DNA from 2 places in the Streptomyces sp. NPDC053431 genome. Region 1 is predicted to be linked to the other one. Evidence: riboswitches for the same ligand, from Rfam matches in the RefSeq annotation. Region 1 holds a riboswitch; the other holds the start of a gene.
What was found. Region 1 has a riboswitch for glycine ahead of gcvT (glycine cleavage system aminomethyltransferase GcvT). Riboswitches for the same ligand answer to the same signal wherever they lie in the genome.
Positions count from the first base shown of each region.

Region 2: it holds a riboswitch for glycine, as region 1 does, so the genes downstream of both, gcvP (aminomethyl-transferring glycine dehydrogenase) here and gcvT (glycine cleavage system aminomethyltransferase GcvT) in region 1, are expected to answer to the same signal.

Region 1 is NZ_JBITXX010000009.1:279,234-287,500, forward strand. Features, by position in the region: gene ACIGXE_RS22710 (enhanced serine sensitivity protein SseB) at 1-709, opposite strand, end outside; gene ACIGXE_RS22715 (AAA family ATPase) at 809-1,483, opposite strand; glycine riboswitch at 1,638-1,737, shown strand; gene gcvT (glycine cleavage system aminomethyltransferase GcvT) at 1,896-3,029, shown strand; gene gcvH (glycine cleavage system protein GcvH) at 3,143-3,520, shown strand; gene glyA (serine hydroxymethyltransferase) at 3,545-4,804, shown strand; gene ACIGXE_RS22735 (L-serine ammonia-lyase) at 4,970-6,340, shown strand; gene ACIGXE_RS22740 (hypothetical protein) at 6,425-7,069, opposite strand; gene ACIGXE_RS22745 (hypothetical protein) at 7,066-8,267, opposite strand, start outside.
Region 2 is NZ_JBITXX010000032.1:11,629-19,895, reverse strand. Features, by position in the region: gene ACIGXE_RS35725 (MerR family transcriptional regulator) at 235-864, shown strand; gene ACIGXE_RS35720 (DNA polymerase IV) at 1,018-2,511, shown strand; gene ACIGXE_RS35715 (PRC-barrel domain-containing protein) at 3,355-3,726, opposite strand; glycine riboswitch at 3,841-3,939, shown strand; gene gcvP (aminomethyl-transferring glycine dehydrogenase) at 4,116-7,001, shown strand; gene ACIGXE_RS35705 (DUF5999 family protein) at 7,111-7,317, opposite strand; gene ACIGXE_RS35700 (hypothetical protein) at 7,620-8,240, opposite strand.

The DNA.
Region 1 (8,267 bases):
GCACCTTCTCCAGCATCCAGTCCCCCACCGGGTCCTGGGCCACGTCGAGCAGGATGAGGTTGACCGGCCAGGCGACCTCGACCCGGCCGAGGGCGCGGCCGAGGGCGTCGAGCGGCGCGTTGCGGTCGGCCTCGGGGCCGGTGAGCTGCACGCCGACGAAGAGGGCGGGTTCGGTGCCCTCGACGCTGGCCAGCGTGCGGCGGGCGGTGGCGACCACGCCGGTGGCCTCGAACTCGGCGGAGGCGGCGGCGAGGAAGTCGACCGGGTCGTCCTGCCAGTCGGGCTCGAAGAGGCGGACGCGGCCGCCGCTGGCGGGCCCGTCGAGGGCGGTGCGGCCGGACCGGCAGAGCTCGGCGACGGCGGGCGGGGGCAGCGGGACGCCGACGGTGCCGCCGGGGTTCACGGCGATGCCGAGCTGCGGCGGCAGACCGCGGGCGAAGTCACGGGCGGGGGCCACGGTGTACGACATGTGCTCGCCGGCGACGGCGAGGAACTGCTGCTCGGAGCTGAAGACGGGCACGTACGGGGAGCCCTCGATCTCCAGGGTGGGCAGGTCGAGCTCGGGGCTGTCGGGGCCGCCGCCGTTGGGCAGGGGCACCCAGACGGGGCTGCGCCCGAGGACCTCGACCAGCCTGGCGCCGGCGCCGGGGTTGCCGAGCGAGGCGGCCAGTACTTCCTCGAGCTCATTGCCCGGCCACGTCACGTCCACGGTTCTGTCGTCCCCTTCCGGCACTCGGTGCGGTCAGCACCTTAACGGCGGCTCGGCACCTCCGTGACCGAAAAGGACGCGTGAAAGGGCGGGAGTGGTTCAGGACACGTCGCGGAAGCCGATCCTCCGCAGGGTGTCGGCCGCGTCCCGGTCGAGCAGGGTGACGGAGGCGCAGCCGGGCGGCAGGGCGCCGGCCTCGGCGGTGCGGACCAGGCGCCCGACGGCCCGGCGGTGCCGGGCGAAGGCGTAGCCGGAGACGCCCCGGCCGCGCTCGCGCTGGCCGGACCGGGCGGTCTCGGGGTCGACGTCGAGCAGGATCAGGTGCAGGGCCGCGCCGCGGCGCCGGGCCTCGCGGGCGAGCCAGCCGCGCACCCAGGCCTGGGTGCCGCAGTCGTGCACGACGACGCCGGCGCCGGAACGCAGGGCGCGGCGGAGGCCCGCGTAGTGGGCGAGGCGGGCCAGCGGGCGGTAGACCGCGTACGGCAGCAGGCGGGGCAGCCGGGCCTCCCAGCGCTCACGGGTGTCCTGCGAGTCGACGGCGCGGCCCTCGGCGGCGCGGCGCATGAGCGTCGACTTGCCGGCCCCGGGCAGCCCGGAGACCACCACCACGTCGCCGGCCGCGAAGCTGAGCACCCGGGGACTGCGTCCGCCGCGCTCGCGCAGGTCGCGCAGCAGCCGCACGCGGCGGCGGGTGCGGGCGCGGGCCCGGGCGCCCGCGCGCTGGACGGGTATGCCCGCACTCGTGGCGTAGGCGCCGGTGCGCTGGATCGTCATCGCTCACTCCCCCCGTCGGGTCCGCGAAAGACCCTTGCCCATAAAGTGTAAAGAAACGGTAATGAGACGCAAGCGATTTGCCGCGCGGACCCGCCGTGCAATGATGAGCGCGCCAGGCGCTCGCACGAGCGCCCACAACCGCATACCGGCCGCTCGAATCCGCGCGGGAGAGTCCCGGGGCACACCGTGCGCCCGGGCGCCGAAGGAGCAAGCACCTCCCTTGAATCTCTCAGGCCCCGTACCGCGTGGATGAGGCAGATCTGAAAAGCGGGTCGCCCTGTCGCGTCCCCACCCAAGGTGCAAGCCGAGGATGCCCTCGGTGAACCTCTCAGGTTCCATGACAGATGGGGAGGATCGTCCTCACCGTCATGCACGTCGTGCCCTGCACGCCCTGGGACCCGGGAGCCACCCCATGAGCACTGCCCCCCGTCTGACCGCCCTCGATGCGCTGCATCGTTCGCTGGGCGCGACCATGACCGACTTCGCCGGCTGGGACATGCCGCTGCGCTACGCCAGCGAGCGCGACGAGCACAACGCCGTGCGCACGCGGGCCGGCCTCTTCGACCTCTCCCACATGGGCGAGATCACCGTCACGGGCCCGCAGGCCGTGGACCTCCTGGACTACGCCCTGGTCGGCAACATCTCCACCGTGGGCAACGGCCGCGCCCGCTACACGATGATCTGCCAGGAGGACGGCGGCATCCTCGACGACCTGATCGTCTACCGCCTCGGCGAGACGGAGTACATGGTCGTCGCGAACGCCTCCAACGCCCAGGTCGTCCTCGACGCGCTCGTGGCCCGCGCGGCAGCTCACGGGGGATTCGACGCCGAGGTCCGCGACGACCGCGACGCGTACGCGCTGATCGCCGTCCAGGGCCCGGAGTCCCCCGGCATCCTCAAGTCCCTCACCGACGCCGACCTGGACGGGCTGAAGTACTACGCGGGCCTGCCCGGCACCGTCGCCGGCGTCCCCGCGCTGATCGCCCGCACCGGCTACACCGGCGAGGACGGCTTCGAGCTGTTCCTGAAGCCGGAGCACGCCGAGGGCGTGTGGCAGGCGCTGACCGAGGCCGGCCAGGGCGTCGGCCTGATCCCCTGCGGCCTGTCCTGCCGCGACACGCTCCGCCTGGAGGCGGGCATGCCGCTGTACGGCCACGAGCTGACCACCGCGCTCACCCCCTTCGACGCCGGCCTGGGCCGGGTCGTGAAGTTCGAGAAGACCACGAACGAGGGCCGCTTCGTGGGCCGCGAGGCGCTGGAGAAGGCCGCCGAGCGCGCCGAGTCCGCCCCGCCGCGCAAGCTGGTCGGCCTGGTCGCCGAGGGCCGCCGGGTGCCGCGCGCCGGCATGTCCGTCGTCGCGAACGGCGAGGTCATCGGCGAGATCACCTCCGGCGCCCCGTCCCCGACCCTGGGCAAGCCGATCGCCATGGCGTACGTGGACGCCGCCTTCGCCGTGCCGGGCACCGAGGGTGTCGGCGTCGACATCCGCGGCGCGCACGAGCCGTACGAGGTCGTGGCGCTGCCGTTCTACAAGCGCCAGAAGTGATCATGGGGCGTCGGCACCGCCGGCGCCGGACGTGACGCATTCGTCTCAGGACACGTCTCACCCCGCAAGACCCACGTACATCAGCACTCCCCCGATCCAGGAGAATCAGCCCCATGAGCAACCCCCAGCAGCTGCGGTACAGCAAGGAGCACGAGTGGCTGTCGGCCGTCGAGGACGGCGTCGCCACGATCGGCATCACCGAGCACGCGGCCAACGCCCTCGGCGACATCGTGTACGTCCAGCTCCCCGAGGTCGGTGCCACGGTGACCGCCGGCGAGGAGTGCGGCGAGCTGGAGTCGACCAAGTCCGTCAGCGAGCTGTACTCCCCGGTGACCGGTGAGGTCACCGAGGCGAACCAGGACGTCGTCGACGACCCGTCGCTGGTGAACTCCGCCCCGTTCGAGGGCGGCTGGCTGTTCAAGGTGCGCATCGCGGGCGAGCCGGACGACCTGCTCACCGCCGACGAGTACACCGCCTTCACCGCCGGCTAACCGAGACCCCCTAGGGATCGATTCATGTCGCTTCTGAACACCCCTCTCCACGAGCTGGACCCGGACGTCGCCGCCGCCGTCGACGCCGAGCTCCGCCGTCAGCAGTCCACCCTCGAGATGATCGCCTCGGAGAACTTCGCTCCGGTCGCGGTCATGGAGGCCCAGGGCTCGGTCCTCACCAACAAGTACGCCGAGGGCTACCCGGGCCGCCGCTACTACGGCGGCTGCGAGCACGTCGACGTGGCCGAGCAGATCGCGATCGACCGGATCAAGGACCTGTTCGGCGCCGAGTACGCCAACGTCCAGCCGCACTCCGGCGCCTCCGCCAACCAGGCCGCGCTGTTCGCGATCGCCCAGCCCGGCGACACGATCCTCGGCCTCGACCTGGCGCACGGCGGCCACCTCACCCACGGCATGCGGCTGAACTTCTCCGGCAAGCAGTTCAACGTGGTCGCGTACCACGTGGACGAGGCCGGTCTGGTCGACATGGCCGAGGTCGAGCGCCTCGCCAAGGAGCACCGCCCGAAGGTGATCATCGCGGGCTGGTCCGCCTACCCGCGCCAGCTGGACTTCGCCGAGTTCCGCCGGATCGCCGACGAGGTCGAGGCCTACCTGTGGGTCGACATGGCCCACTTCGCGGGCCTGGTCGCCGCAGGTCTGCACCCGAACCCGGTCGAGTACGCGGACGTGGTGACCTCCACCACGCACAAGACGCTCGGCGGCCCGCGCGGCGGCATCATCCTGGCGAAGAAGGAGTTCGCGAAGAAGCTGAACTCCTCGGTCTTCCCCGGCTTCCAGGGCGGCCCGCTGGAGCACGTGATCGCGGCCAAGGCCGTCTCCTTCAAGGTCGCGGCCTCGGAGGAGTTCAAGGAGCGCCAGCAGCGCACCCTGGACGGCGCCCGCATCATCGCCGAGCGCCTGGTCCAGGACGACGTCACCGCGCACGGCGTCTCCGTCCTGTCCGGCGGCACCGACGTGCACCTGCTCCTCGTCGACCTGCGGAACTCGGAGCTCGACGGCCAGCAGGCCGAGGACCGGCTCCACGAGGTGGGCATCACGGTCAACCGGAACGCCGTTCCGAACGACCCGCGCCCGCCGATGGTCACCTCCGGCCTGCGCATCGGCACGCCGGCCCTCGCCACCCGCGGCTTCCAGGCCGAGGACTTCCGCGAGGTCGCCGACGTCATCGCCGAGACCCTGAAGCCCGGTTTCGACGCCGAGGCCCTGAAGGCCCGGGTCACGGCTCTCGCCGAGAAGCACCCGCTGTACCCCGGCCTGAAGTAATTTCGTACGCTTTAGTTACGACGCACGTTCGTACGAAAGCTCCGGGGCACCGCGCACACTGGACAGTGAGCGCGGTGCCCCACCCCTTTTCCGCGCTTCCCGCTCTTCCTGCTGTTCTGCACCACCCCGGCAGACAACGGCGTCCAGCCCCACAAGGAGTCCCCCGTGGCCATCTCGGTCTTCGACCTGTTCTCGATCGGCATCGGTCCGTCGAGCTCCCACACGGTGGGCCCGATGCGCGCGGCCCGCATGTTCGCCCGCCGGCTGAAGAACGAGGGGCTCCTCGCCCACACGGCCGCGGTACGTGCGGAGCTGTACGGCTCCCTCGGCGCGACCGGCCACGGCCACGGCACCCCGAAGGCGGTGCTGCTCGGCCTGGAGGGCCACTCGCCGCGCACGGTGAACGTGGAGACCGCCGACGACGAGTTCGAGCGGATCAAGGAGAGCGGCCGGATCAACCTGCTCGGCGCCCACGAGATCCCGTTCTCGTTCGACGACGACCTGATCCTGCACCGCCGCAAGGCGCTGCCGTACCACGCCAACGGCATGACGGTCTTCGCGTACGACGCCGAGGGCGCGCTCGTCCTGGAGAAGACGTACTACTCGGTCGGCGGCGGCTTCGTCGTGGACGAGGACGCCGTGGCCGGCGAGAACCCGATCGTGCCCGACGACACGGTCCTGAAGTACCCCTTCCGCACCGGTGACGAGCTGCTCCGCCTCACCAAGGAGACCGGTCTGTCGATCTCCTCGCTGATGCTGGAGAACGAGAAGGCCTGGCGCACCGAGGAGGAGATCCGCGAGGGCCTCCTGGAGATCTGGCGGGTCATGCAGGCCTGCGTCTCGCGCGGCATGTCCCGCGAGGGCATCCTGCCCGGCGGCCTGAAGGTCCGCCGCCGCGCCGCCACCTCGGCCCGCAAGCTGCGCTCCGAGGGCGACCCGGCCGCGCACGCGATGGAGTGGATCACTCTGTACGCGATGGCCGTGAACGAGGAGAACGCGGCGGGCGGCCGCGTGGTCACCGCCCCGACGAACGGCGCCGCCGGCATCATCCCCGCGGTCCTGCACTACTACATGAACTTCGTGCCCGGGGCCGACGAGGACGGGGTGGTCCGCTTCCTCCTCGCCGCCGGCGCGATCGGCATGCTCTTCAAGGAGAACGCCTCCATCTCCGGCGCCGAGGTCGGCTGCCAGGGCGAGGTCGGCTCCGCCTGCTCGATGGCCGCCGGCGCCCTCGCCGAGGTCCTGGGCGGCAGCCCGGAGCAGGTCGAGAACGCCGCCGAGATCGGCATGGAGCACAACCTGGGCCTGACCTGCGACCCGGTCGGCGGCCTGGTACAGATCCCGTGCATCGAGCGCAACGGCATGGCGGCGGTCAAGGCCGTCACGGCCGCGAAGATGTCGATGCGCGGCGACGGCAGCCACCTGGTCTCCCTCGACAAGGTCATCAAGACCATGAAGGACACCGGCGCGGACATGAGCGTGAAGTACAAGGAGACGGCCCGCGGCGGCCTCGCGGTGAACATCATCGAGTGCTGATCACCGCGCGCTGATCAGCACGTACCGGTCACCGCGTACTGATCACCGCGCGCCGGTCACCGCACTCCCGTCACCGCGCGCCGGTCACCGTAGGCCGGCGCCCGGGACGGTCGGGGTCTCCTGGGGTCTCGGTTCGTCCCGGAGGAGGGGGACCGGGCCGCGGGGGGCCAGGGCCCCGGGGAGGTCGAGACGGCCGCCCTTGCGTTCGGCGACCGTCGCGCCCTGCACGGCGAGGCTCACGTCCACCGCGCAGTCCCCCGAGCGCACCCCGGTCAGACACGCGTCGCGGACCACGCAGACGAGCCCGGAGACCCACAGGACCAGGTTCAGCTCCACCGCGACCGTGCCGAGCTTCGCGCCGTCCACGTAGAGGTCGACGGTGGGCCGGTGCGTCGACGTGATCCGGTGGCGCGCGAGCGCCACGACCTCCTCGCTGCCCGGCAGGTCCCGGGTGCGGCGCGCGGCGGCCTTCAGAGCGGAGTGGCCGCGCCATCCGCCGGCCGCGAGATCGATCACGTCGAGTCCCAGGAAGTCGTCCACGACCGTCGCCAGCTCGTGCTCGACGGCCCGGTCCGCGGCCGGCGTCGTGCGGCCCCGGACCGGGGCGAGCAGCGGCCCCGCCGTGCCCCGGGCCCGCAGCGGGCCGTCGAGGCCCTCCCCCGGCCCCAGCAGGAACGAGCGGACGGTCGTCGGCGCCGTCAGGGGCGGGATGGTCGTGGTCGTCGTCATCGCTCCTCCTCGTCGAGGGTCTGCCGGCCGGGGTCCGGGTGCGGGTCGAGCCGGGTGGTGTGGGTCGGGGGCTCGCCCGGGCCCCGGTCCTCGATCAGCTCCGTGGCACCGCCCGCCGGCCGCAGGGCGGCGCGCACGTGCTTGTGCACCCAGCGGGGCCCGCGGTGCAGCCGCCCGAAGTACACGGCCGCCGCGGCGGCCAGGGCGAACGCGGCACCGGTCGTCGACCCGACGACCACCCCGACGGGGGTGGCGGAGCCGCCGCCACCGCCTCCGCCCCCGCCGTCGGTGCCACCGCCGCTGTTCGTGCCGCCGTTCTGCGTGCCCCCGTTGTCCGTGCCGCCGTTGTCCGTGCCGCCGTTCTGGTTGCCGCCGTTCTGCGTGCCCCCGTTGTCCGTCCCCCCGCCCGTCGGTGTGAGCGTGAACGTGGCGTCGGCGTACTGCTCCGGATCGTCCGTGCAGACCGCCCGTACCGGGTGCGCGCCTTCGGCCGAGCCCGTGGGGACCGGGAAGTCGGTGCCGAAGGTGCCGGAGGCGTCGACGAGGGTGGTGGCGAGCTGCTCGGAGCCGTCCCACAGGAGCTGGACCTCCGGGCAGGAGAAGCCGCTTCCGTTCGCCGTGACCGTCGTCCCCACGGTGCCCTGGCCCGGGTCGAGGGCGAGGGACCGCTGCGCGGGCGCGCCGACGACGAGGTCGGCGTCCGCGTACAGGGACGGGTCCGCGCTGCACGCGGCCCGGAAGGTGTACGTGTCGGGGGCGGTCCGGTCCGGGACGGTCTCCTGGTACGAGAAGTGGCCGGTCTCGGAGACCTCGATCCCGGACGCGATGTCGGGCCCGTCGACGACGTAGAGGTCGACGGTCCGGGGCGAGCACGCGTCGAAGCCCGTGCCCTGGACGTCGATGACGTCGCCGATCGACGCGTGGTCGGGGACGAGCCGGAGCGTCAGGTCCCCGGCGGGCGGCGGGGTGGTGGTCGTGCCGCCTCCGTCCGGCTCGCCGGTCACCGTGAAGGAGGCCGAGGCGGACGTGCCCTCCGGTCGGCAGGTCACCGTGACCGGGTGCGGGCCCGGCTGCGCGTCCTGCGGGACCGTGAACGACCCGTCGAGCTCCTGGGTGTCCGGGTCGTGGACCGCGCCCCCGACCCCGGCCCCGTCGAAGGTGACCGTCGCCTCCCCGCACGCCGGGAAGGACCCGTGGA
Region 2 (8,267 bases), on a different contig from region 1:
GTCGTAAGCCGTCGTCGGCCGACGGTGGGCGGCCGGTGGTCCTCAGGCCGCCGGTGGTCCGGCCACGGCTGGGGAGTGCCCTCGGAGCATTCGAGTAGCCTTTCCCCGGAGTGGGGTACGGGAAACCACTCTCAGGGTGATTATCACTCGGCGTGCCGAGTGTGGCGATCGTTGACGCACCCCTAGTGACTGCCTACCTTCGTGTGGGCAGGTCAAGGACGGAGGGTCGGCGTGATGAGCAGCGGCGACGGTACGGCAGGGGGCTTCCTGGGGCGTACGCCCGGGGAGAGTGGCCCGTATCCGCTTCACGGCAGTGTGGGCGACCTCGGTACGGGCGCGGGCCCGGGTGCCGGTACGGACGTGGGTTCGGACGCCGTCGGCTACCGCGGCCCCACGGCCTGCGCGGCGGCCGGCATCACGTACCGCCAATTGGACTACTGGGCGCGCACCGGTCTCGTCGAGCCGAGCGTGCGGCCCGCGTACGGCTCCGGGACGCAGCGGCTCTACAGCTTCCGTGACGTCGTCGTTCTCAAGATCGTCAAGCGGTTCCTCGACACGGGTGTCGCCCTCCAGAACATCCGCGCCGCCGTGCAGCACCTGCGGGCCCGCGGCTTTCGCGACCTGGAGCGCATGACGCTCATGAGCGACGGCGCGACCGTCTACGAGTGCTCCTCGCCCGACGAGGTCGTCGACCTGCTCCAGGGCGGGCAGGGCGTTTTCGGCATCGCCGTGGGGGTGGTCTGGCGGGACGTCGAGGCGGCGCTGTCGCAGCTGCACGGCGAGCGCGTGGACACCGGCGAGACGCTGATCGGGCACAACCCGGCGGACGAGCTGGCGCGACGGCGGAGGGACCGGGCGGTCTGAGGCGGGCCGGCGGAGGGACGGGGCGGGCGGTCCGAGCGGGCCGGCAGGTCGGGCGCGGCCGTGTCCGGAGCGCCCGGGTGCCGCGGGCCCGGACGAGCCGGCTCCTCCTCGCGTACGGGCCGATTGTCAGTGGCGTAGGGCAGCATCGGACGTGTGAGAGCCGCGCCCACGATCCTGCATCTCGACATGGATGCCTTCTTCGCCGCCGCCGAGCAGGCGTCGAAGCCCAGCCTTCGGGGAAAACCCGTGGTCGTGGGCGGGCTCGGGCCGCGTGGCGTCGTCGCCACCGCGTCCTACGAGGCACGGCGCTTCGGTGTGCACTCCGCGATGCCGATGGCGCAGGCGCGGCGCCTCGCCCCCAACGCGGCGTACCTGGTGCCCCGCTTCGCCTTCTACCGGGCCATCAGCGGTCAGGTCATGGAGCTGCTGGGGCGGCTCTCGCCGCTCGTGGAGCCGCTCAGCCTGGACGAGGCCTTCGTCGACCTGGAGGCCGGGGGAGTCGCCGAGGACAGCGCGAGCGCGCGGGCCGCGGGGGAGCAGCTGCGTCGCGACATCCTCGCCGTGACGGGGCTGACCGGGTCCGTCGGGCTCGCCGGGTCGAAGATGCTGGCGAAGATCGCCTCCGAGGAGGCGAAGCCGGACGGTCTCGTGCTCATCGAGCCGGGGACGGAGCGGGAGCTGCTCGGGCCGCGCTCGGTGCGCATCATTCCCGGGATCGGCCCGGCGACCGGGGAGCATCTGCGGCGGGCCGGGATCGTCACGGTCACCGATGTCGTGGAGGCGGGCGAGGACGAGCTCGTACGGCTCCTGGGGCGCGCCCACGGTGCCTCCCTGTACCGGATGGCCCTCGGGCACGACGACCGCCCTGTGGTGGCCGAGAGGGACGCCAAGTCGGTGTCGGTCGAGGACACCTTCGACGTTGACCTGCACGACCGGCTGCGGATCCGCCTGGAGGTGGAACGGCTGGCGGAGCGGTGCGTGGCGCGGTTGCGGGGCTCGGGGCACTCGGGCCGGACGATCGTCCTGAAGGTGCGGCGCTACGACTTCTCGACGCTCACGAGGTCCGAGACGCTGCGGGGGCCGACGGACGACCCGATGGTGGTGCGGGAGGCGGCGGCGCGGCTGCTCGAGCTGGTGGACACGACCGGTGGGGTGCGGTTGCTCGGCGTGGGGGTGAGCGGGCTCGCGGACTACACGCAGGAGGACCTGTTCGCGCAGGCGGAGGCGGAGGCGGAGGCGCGGGAGGCGGAGCTCGGGGATGAGGGGGAGGGCAGGGGCGGGGGCCCTGCCGCGGGCTCCTCGGCGGGCGGCGAGGAGCGTGTCGCCGGGGCTGGGGCTGGGGCTGGGGCTGGGGCTGGGGCCGGGGCCGGGGCCGAGGGCGACGCGGGCGCGGGCGCGGTTCCGGCGGCGCCTCCGACGGCCACGGAGACGGCCGAGCGGCGGTGGGCCGCCGGGCACGATGTGCGGCACGCGGTGTACGGGGCGGGGTGGGTGCAGGGCAGTGGCGTCGGGCGGGTCACGGTCCGCTTCGAGGAGCCGACGTCCGCGCCGGGCCGCGTTCGGACGTTCCCGGTCGACGACCCGGATCTGGAGCCCTCGGAGCCGTTGCCGTTGGTGCCGGGTGGGGCGACGGGGGCGGCGGCCTAGCCGTCGGGGCGGCCTGCGGCCGGGCGGTGTTTCCCACCCGCACCGCCCGTGCGGGTGGGTGGGCAGTGGTGCGGGTTTTGCCGTGGGGCGCTGGGCGCCATCGGCGGCTGCCGGTCCTTGGCGGCCTGCGGCCGGGGCGGTGCTTCCCACCCCACCCGCACCGGTCCTGCGGGTGGGGGAAGAGGTGCGGGCTTTCCCTTTCGGGCTGAGCGCCGGCGGCGGCCGGTCAGTGGCGGCCTGCCGCCGGGTGGGCCGGCTGCTTCGCCCCTGGTCGGGGTCGATCGACTGCCACAGTCCCGAAGGGGGGTCGCCCCGCGTCGCCCCCACGGCTCGGCGAGCGGGGCCGGTCGTCCGCCCGGCCTGAGCGGGTGATCGGGTGTCCGCGCCGCCCCGGCCTGAGCGGGTGATCGGGTGTCCGCGCCGCCCCGCCCTGTGCGGTCGATCCAGCGTCCGCCGCCTCCGCCCCACCGCCCCGCGCGGGGCGGAGGCGGCGCGCCCAGCCTGCGGGTGCCGTGGCTGGAAGGCCCCGCGCAAGGCCGCTCTCGGCCCTCAGCCTGCGGGTGCCGCGGTCGGCCGCCGGCCGCTGCCCGGTCGTGGTCGTGGTCGGGTCGAGGCCGGTCAGTCGGTCGGCCGTCCGGGTGACCCCGGGTGCGGCTGCCGCTGGCCGTTCGGGGTGACCCCGGTCGCGGCTGCCGCTGGCCGTTCAGGGTGACCCTGGGCGCGGCTGCCGCTGGCCGTTCGCGTGGCCCCGGGCGCGGCTGTCACTGGCCGCTCAGGATGCCCCCGGGCGCGGCGGCTGCTGGGGCCGGGGGGAGAGAGGGGCTGGTGCGCGCGGTGGGTGGGTCAGGTTTCTTCCTGGCCTGCGAGGTGGCCGAAGTCTCTCGGGGTGTCCTGGGGTGGGGGCGGGAGGGCCAGGCTGTAGTGGCGGTAGAGCTGGAGTTCCTGTTCGGGGGAGAGGTGGCGGCCCACGCCGAAGTCGGGGGCGTCCTTGATGAGGGCGCGGTCGTAGGGGATGTGGAGGGCGTCGTTCACGAAGGCGCTCGGCTCCAGGGGGACGAAGGCGTCCCGGCTGAACAGGCCCGTGCGTACGGCCGCCCATTCGGGGACTCCGGTCGCGTCGTCCAGGTACACCTCGTCCACGGTGCCGATCTTGTGTCCGTTCCGGTCGAACGCCTTGCGGCCGATCAGGCTGCGCGGATCGATATCGGTCTGCACGGTCCCTCCAACTGGTCGCAACTCCTCTACAAGCACTACGAAAGTGCACATCTGGGATGTCGGCCACTTGAGCGATGGAAGAAGGAACGGCGCTGGTAGGCTGGCTGTGGCTGTCGACCCCGCGCGGGAGAGTCCTCCGAGGAAACCTTTCGGAGGCGCCGAAGGAGCAAATCCTCCCCGGAATCTCTCAGGCCCCTGTACCGCGCGGACGAGGTCACTCTGGAAAGCAGAGAGGGTGCGACGGCATCCACTCTCACCGACGGTGAAAGCCGGCGCGCCGCGAGGCAGGCCGGTGAAGCTCTCAGGTTTGGATGACAGAGGGGGAGGCCGTCCGGGCACCCGCGCCGTGGTGCCCCTCGCAGGTCGTGACGACCAGGAGGCCCCCGTACATGACCGCCAACCGCACTCCGCTCTCCGAGCTCGAGCAGGGCATCCCCTTCGAGCAGCGGCACATCGGACCCGACGCCGAGGCGCGGGCCAAGATGCTCGCCCAGGTCGGTTACGGCTCCCTCGACGAGCTCACGGCCGCCGCCGTTCCGGACGTCATCAAGAACGCCGAGGCCCTGGCGCTTCCGGCGGCCCGCACCGAGGCCGAGGTGCTCGCCGAGCTGCGCGCGCTCGCCGACCGCAACCAGGTGCTCGCGCCGATGATCGGCCTGGGGTACTACGGCACGTTCACCCCGCCCGTCATCCTCCGGAACGTGATGGAGAACCCGGCCTGGTACACGGCCTACACGCCGTACCAGCCGGAGATCTCCCAGGGCCGTCTCGAGGCCCTGCTCAACTTCCAGACCATGGTCGCCGACCTGACCGGGCTGCCCACCTCCGGCGCCTCCCTCCTCGACGAGGGCACCGCCGCCGCCGAGGCCATGGCGCTCTCCCGACGTGTGGGGAAGGTCAAGGGCGGGGTCTACCTGATCGACGCCGACGCGCTGCCGCAGACCATCGCCGTGATCGAGACGCGCGCCGAGCCCACCGGGGTCGAGGTCGTCGTCGCCGACCTGAGCGCCGGCATCCCGGCCGAGGTCGCCGAGCGGGGCGTCTTCGGCGTCCTCCTGCAGTACCCGGGTGCCTCCGGTGCCATCCGTGACATCAAGCCGGTCATCGACCAGGCCCACGAGCTCGGCGCGATCGTCACCGTCGCCGCCGATCTGCTCGCGCTGACCCTGCTGGCCTCGCCCGGTTCGCTCGGCGCCGACATCGCCGTCGGCACCACCCAGCGCTTCGGCGTGCCCATGGGCTTCGGCGGTCCCCACGCCGGTTACATGGCCGTCCAGGACAAGCACGCCCGCTCCCTGCCCGGCCGCCTCGTCGGCGTCTCCGTCGACGCCGATGGCAACAAGGCCTACCGCCTGGCCCTGCAGACCCGCGAGCAGCACATCCGCCGCGAGAAGGCCACCAGCAACATCTGTACCGCTCAGGTGCTGCTCGCCGTCATGGCCGGCATGTACGCCGTCTACCACGGCCCCGAGGGCCTCAAGGGCATCGCGCAGCGCACGCACCGGTACGCCGCGATCCTCGCCGCCGGACTGCGCGCCGGAGGGGTCGAGCTCACCCAGGGCGCCTTCTTCGACACCCTCACCGCCCGCGTCCCGGGCCGCGCCGACGCCGTCGTCGCCGCCGCCCGCGAGGCCGGCGTCAACCTCTACCGCGTCGACGCCGACCACGTGTCCGCGTCCTGCGACGAGACCACCACGCGTGCCCAGCTGGCCGCGGTCTGGTCCGCCTTCGGCGTGACCGCCGACATCGAGGCCCTCGACGCCGTCACCGAGGACGCGCTGCCCGGCGACGCGCTGCGCACCGACACGTACCTGACCCACCCGGTCTTCCACGCGCACCGCTCCGAGACCTCGATGCTGCGCTACCTGCGCAAGCTGGCCGACCGCGACTACGCGCTCGACCGCGGCATGATCCCGCTCGGCTCCTGCACCATGAAGCTGAACGCGACCACCGAGATGGAGCCGGTGACCTGGCCCGAGTTCGGTCAGATCCACCCGTTCGCCCCGGTCGAGCAGGCGCAGGGCTACCTCACGCTCATCACCGAGCTGGAGGAGCGCCTCGCCGAGGTCACCGGCTACGACAAGGTGTCGATCCAGCCGAACGCCGGCTCCCAGGGCGAGCTGGCCGGTCTGCTCGCGGTGCGCGCCTACCACCGCGCCAACGGCGACCTGCAGCGCACCATCTGCCTCATCCCGTCCTCCGCGCACGGCACCAACGCCGCCTCCGCGGTGATGGCCGGCATGAAGGTCGTCGTCGTCAAGACGGCGGAGGACGGCGAGGTCGACGTCGAGGACCTGCGCGCCAAGATCGAGCAGTACCGTGACGAGCTCGCCGTACTGATGATCACCTACCCGTCCACGCACGGTGTGTTCGAGGAGCACGTCGCCGACATCTGCGCGGCCGTGCACGACGCCGGCGGCCAGGTCTACGTCGACGGCGCCAACCTCAACGCCCTGGTCGGCCTCGCCAAGCCGGGCCACTTCGGCGGCGACGTCTCGCACCTCAACCTGCACAAGACCTTCTGCATCCCGCACGGCGGCGGCGGCCCCGGCGTCGGCCCGGTCGCGGTGCGCGCGCACCTCGCCCCGTACCTGCCCAACCACCCGCTGCAGCCTTCGGCCGGTCCCGAGACCGGCGTCGGTCCGATCTCGGCCGCCCCGTGGGGCTCCGCCGGCATCCTGCCGATCTCGTGGTCGTACGTGCGCCTGATGGGCGGCGAGGGCCTCAAGCGCGCCACCCAGGTGGCCGTGCTCGCGGCGAACTACATCGCCAAGCGCCTGGAGCCGCACTACCCGGTGCTCTACACCGGCCCGGCCGGCCTGGTCGCCCACGAGTGCATCGTCGACCTGCGCCCGCTGTCGAAGTCGACCGGCGTCAGCGTCGACGACATCGCCAAGCGTCTGATCGACTACGGCTTCCACGCGCCGACCATGTCGTTCCCGGTGGCCGGCACGCTGATGATCGAGCCCACCGAGTCCGAGGACCTGGTCGAGCTCGACCGCTTCTGCGACACGATGATCGCGATCCGCGCCGAGATCGAGAAGGTCGGCTCCGGCGTCTGGCCGGCCGACGACAACCCGCTGCGCAACGCCCCGCACACGGCGGCGGCCCTGGGCGGCGAGTGGAACCACGCGTACACCCGTGAGGAGGCGGTCTTCCCGGCCGGCGTCTCCACCGCGGACAAGTACTGGCCGCCGGTCCGCCGCATCGACGGCGCTTTCGGCGACCGCAACCTGGTCTGCTCCTGCCCGCCGCTGGACGAGTACGACAACTGAGGCGTGGCATGACGGTCCGGGCACGGGTCCGGGCATGACACGAGGGCCGGTTCGGAGATCTCTCCGGGCCGGCCCTCGGCGTTCCTCGTCCTGCGCGGCGGCGGCTTCTTCAGGCCGCCGTCGTCACCCGGGCCGCCGTCAGCGGGCGGTGCGGGGCGATGATCTGCCCGTCCGGCAGCAGCTCACCGGTGTCCTCGAAGAGCAGGACACCGTTGCACAGCAAACTCCAGCCCTGCTCCGGGTGGTGCGCCACGAGTCGGGCGGCCTCCCGGTCGGCGGAGTCGGCGGTGGGACAGGCAGGCTGGTGCTGGCACATGGGTGGATTCTTTCGCTGCGTCGTGGTGGATGTCCTGCGGCTCTTCGTAGGCATGGCCGCCCCCGTCGGTCGGTTCGGTTCCGGTCCCAGTCTTGCCCTACGGACGGCGTTCCGCAGGTATTTCGCGGCAGCTCGTCCTCTCCGGGGAAGACGCATCACCCGCAGGGGCGGTTCAGGTCAACTGCACCGTCTCTTCGGGGGGTTCGGGGTGGTCCCAGTGGGCTAGTCCGAACGTGACCCTCCTCGGACAGCAGTGCGCCCCGGGACCGTACGGGCCCCGGGGCGCGGGTGGCGGCCGCGGATCAGGCGGGTGCCGGCTCCCCGAGCAGCGGCGGGGGTGTCAGCCGCAGACCGATCACGGGCAGCAGGTCGGCCAGCCGGTAGGGACGGTTGGCGGCGATCCCGGGCGGCGCGGGGGCGAGCGGGACCAGGAGGTCGTCCGGTCCGGGCTCGGTGGTGGCGCCGTCCGCCTCCGTGTCGGTGTGCAGCCAGAGCGTCAGCATGTAGAGCCCCGGTACGGAGAGCAGCCGCGGCTGGTACGGGGTCGCCAGCGCGTCGGCCTGGATCAGGGCCCGCTCGGTGGCCGTGACGTAGGGCCCCTCGAAGAAGTGCGAGAAGGACCAGCCGTCGGGGGTGAGCATCGTGTCGCCGGCGGCGATCGCCCGGTCCCCGTTCCGGATGAGGAAGCGCCAGCCGGCCAGCCGGGTGCGGGGTGGCTGCGGCCCCGTCGCGGCGGCCGCTCCGGGGCCGCCGGGACTGGCGGGCAGCCCGAGAACATGCACGGGCAGGGGGAGTTCGGGGCTCAGCGGTCCCTGTGCGGCCCGCAGGGCCGGGGTGCGGGGTTCACGGACCGCCGAGGGCGAGCCGAGGGCCGCGAGGACACTGCGGAGAGCCGGCGCGGGGGCCGGGGAGGGTCGGAGCATGATGGGTCGCCTCTCACTCAGGAGACA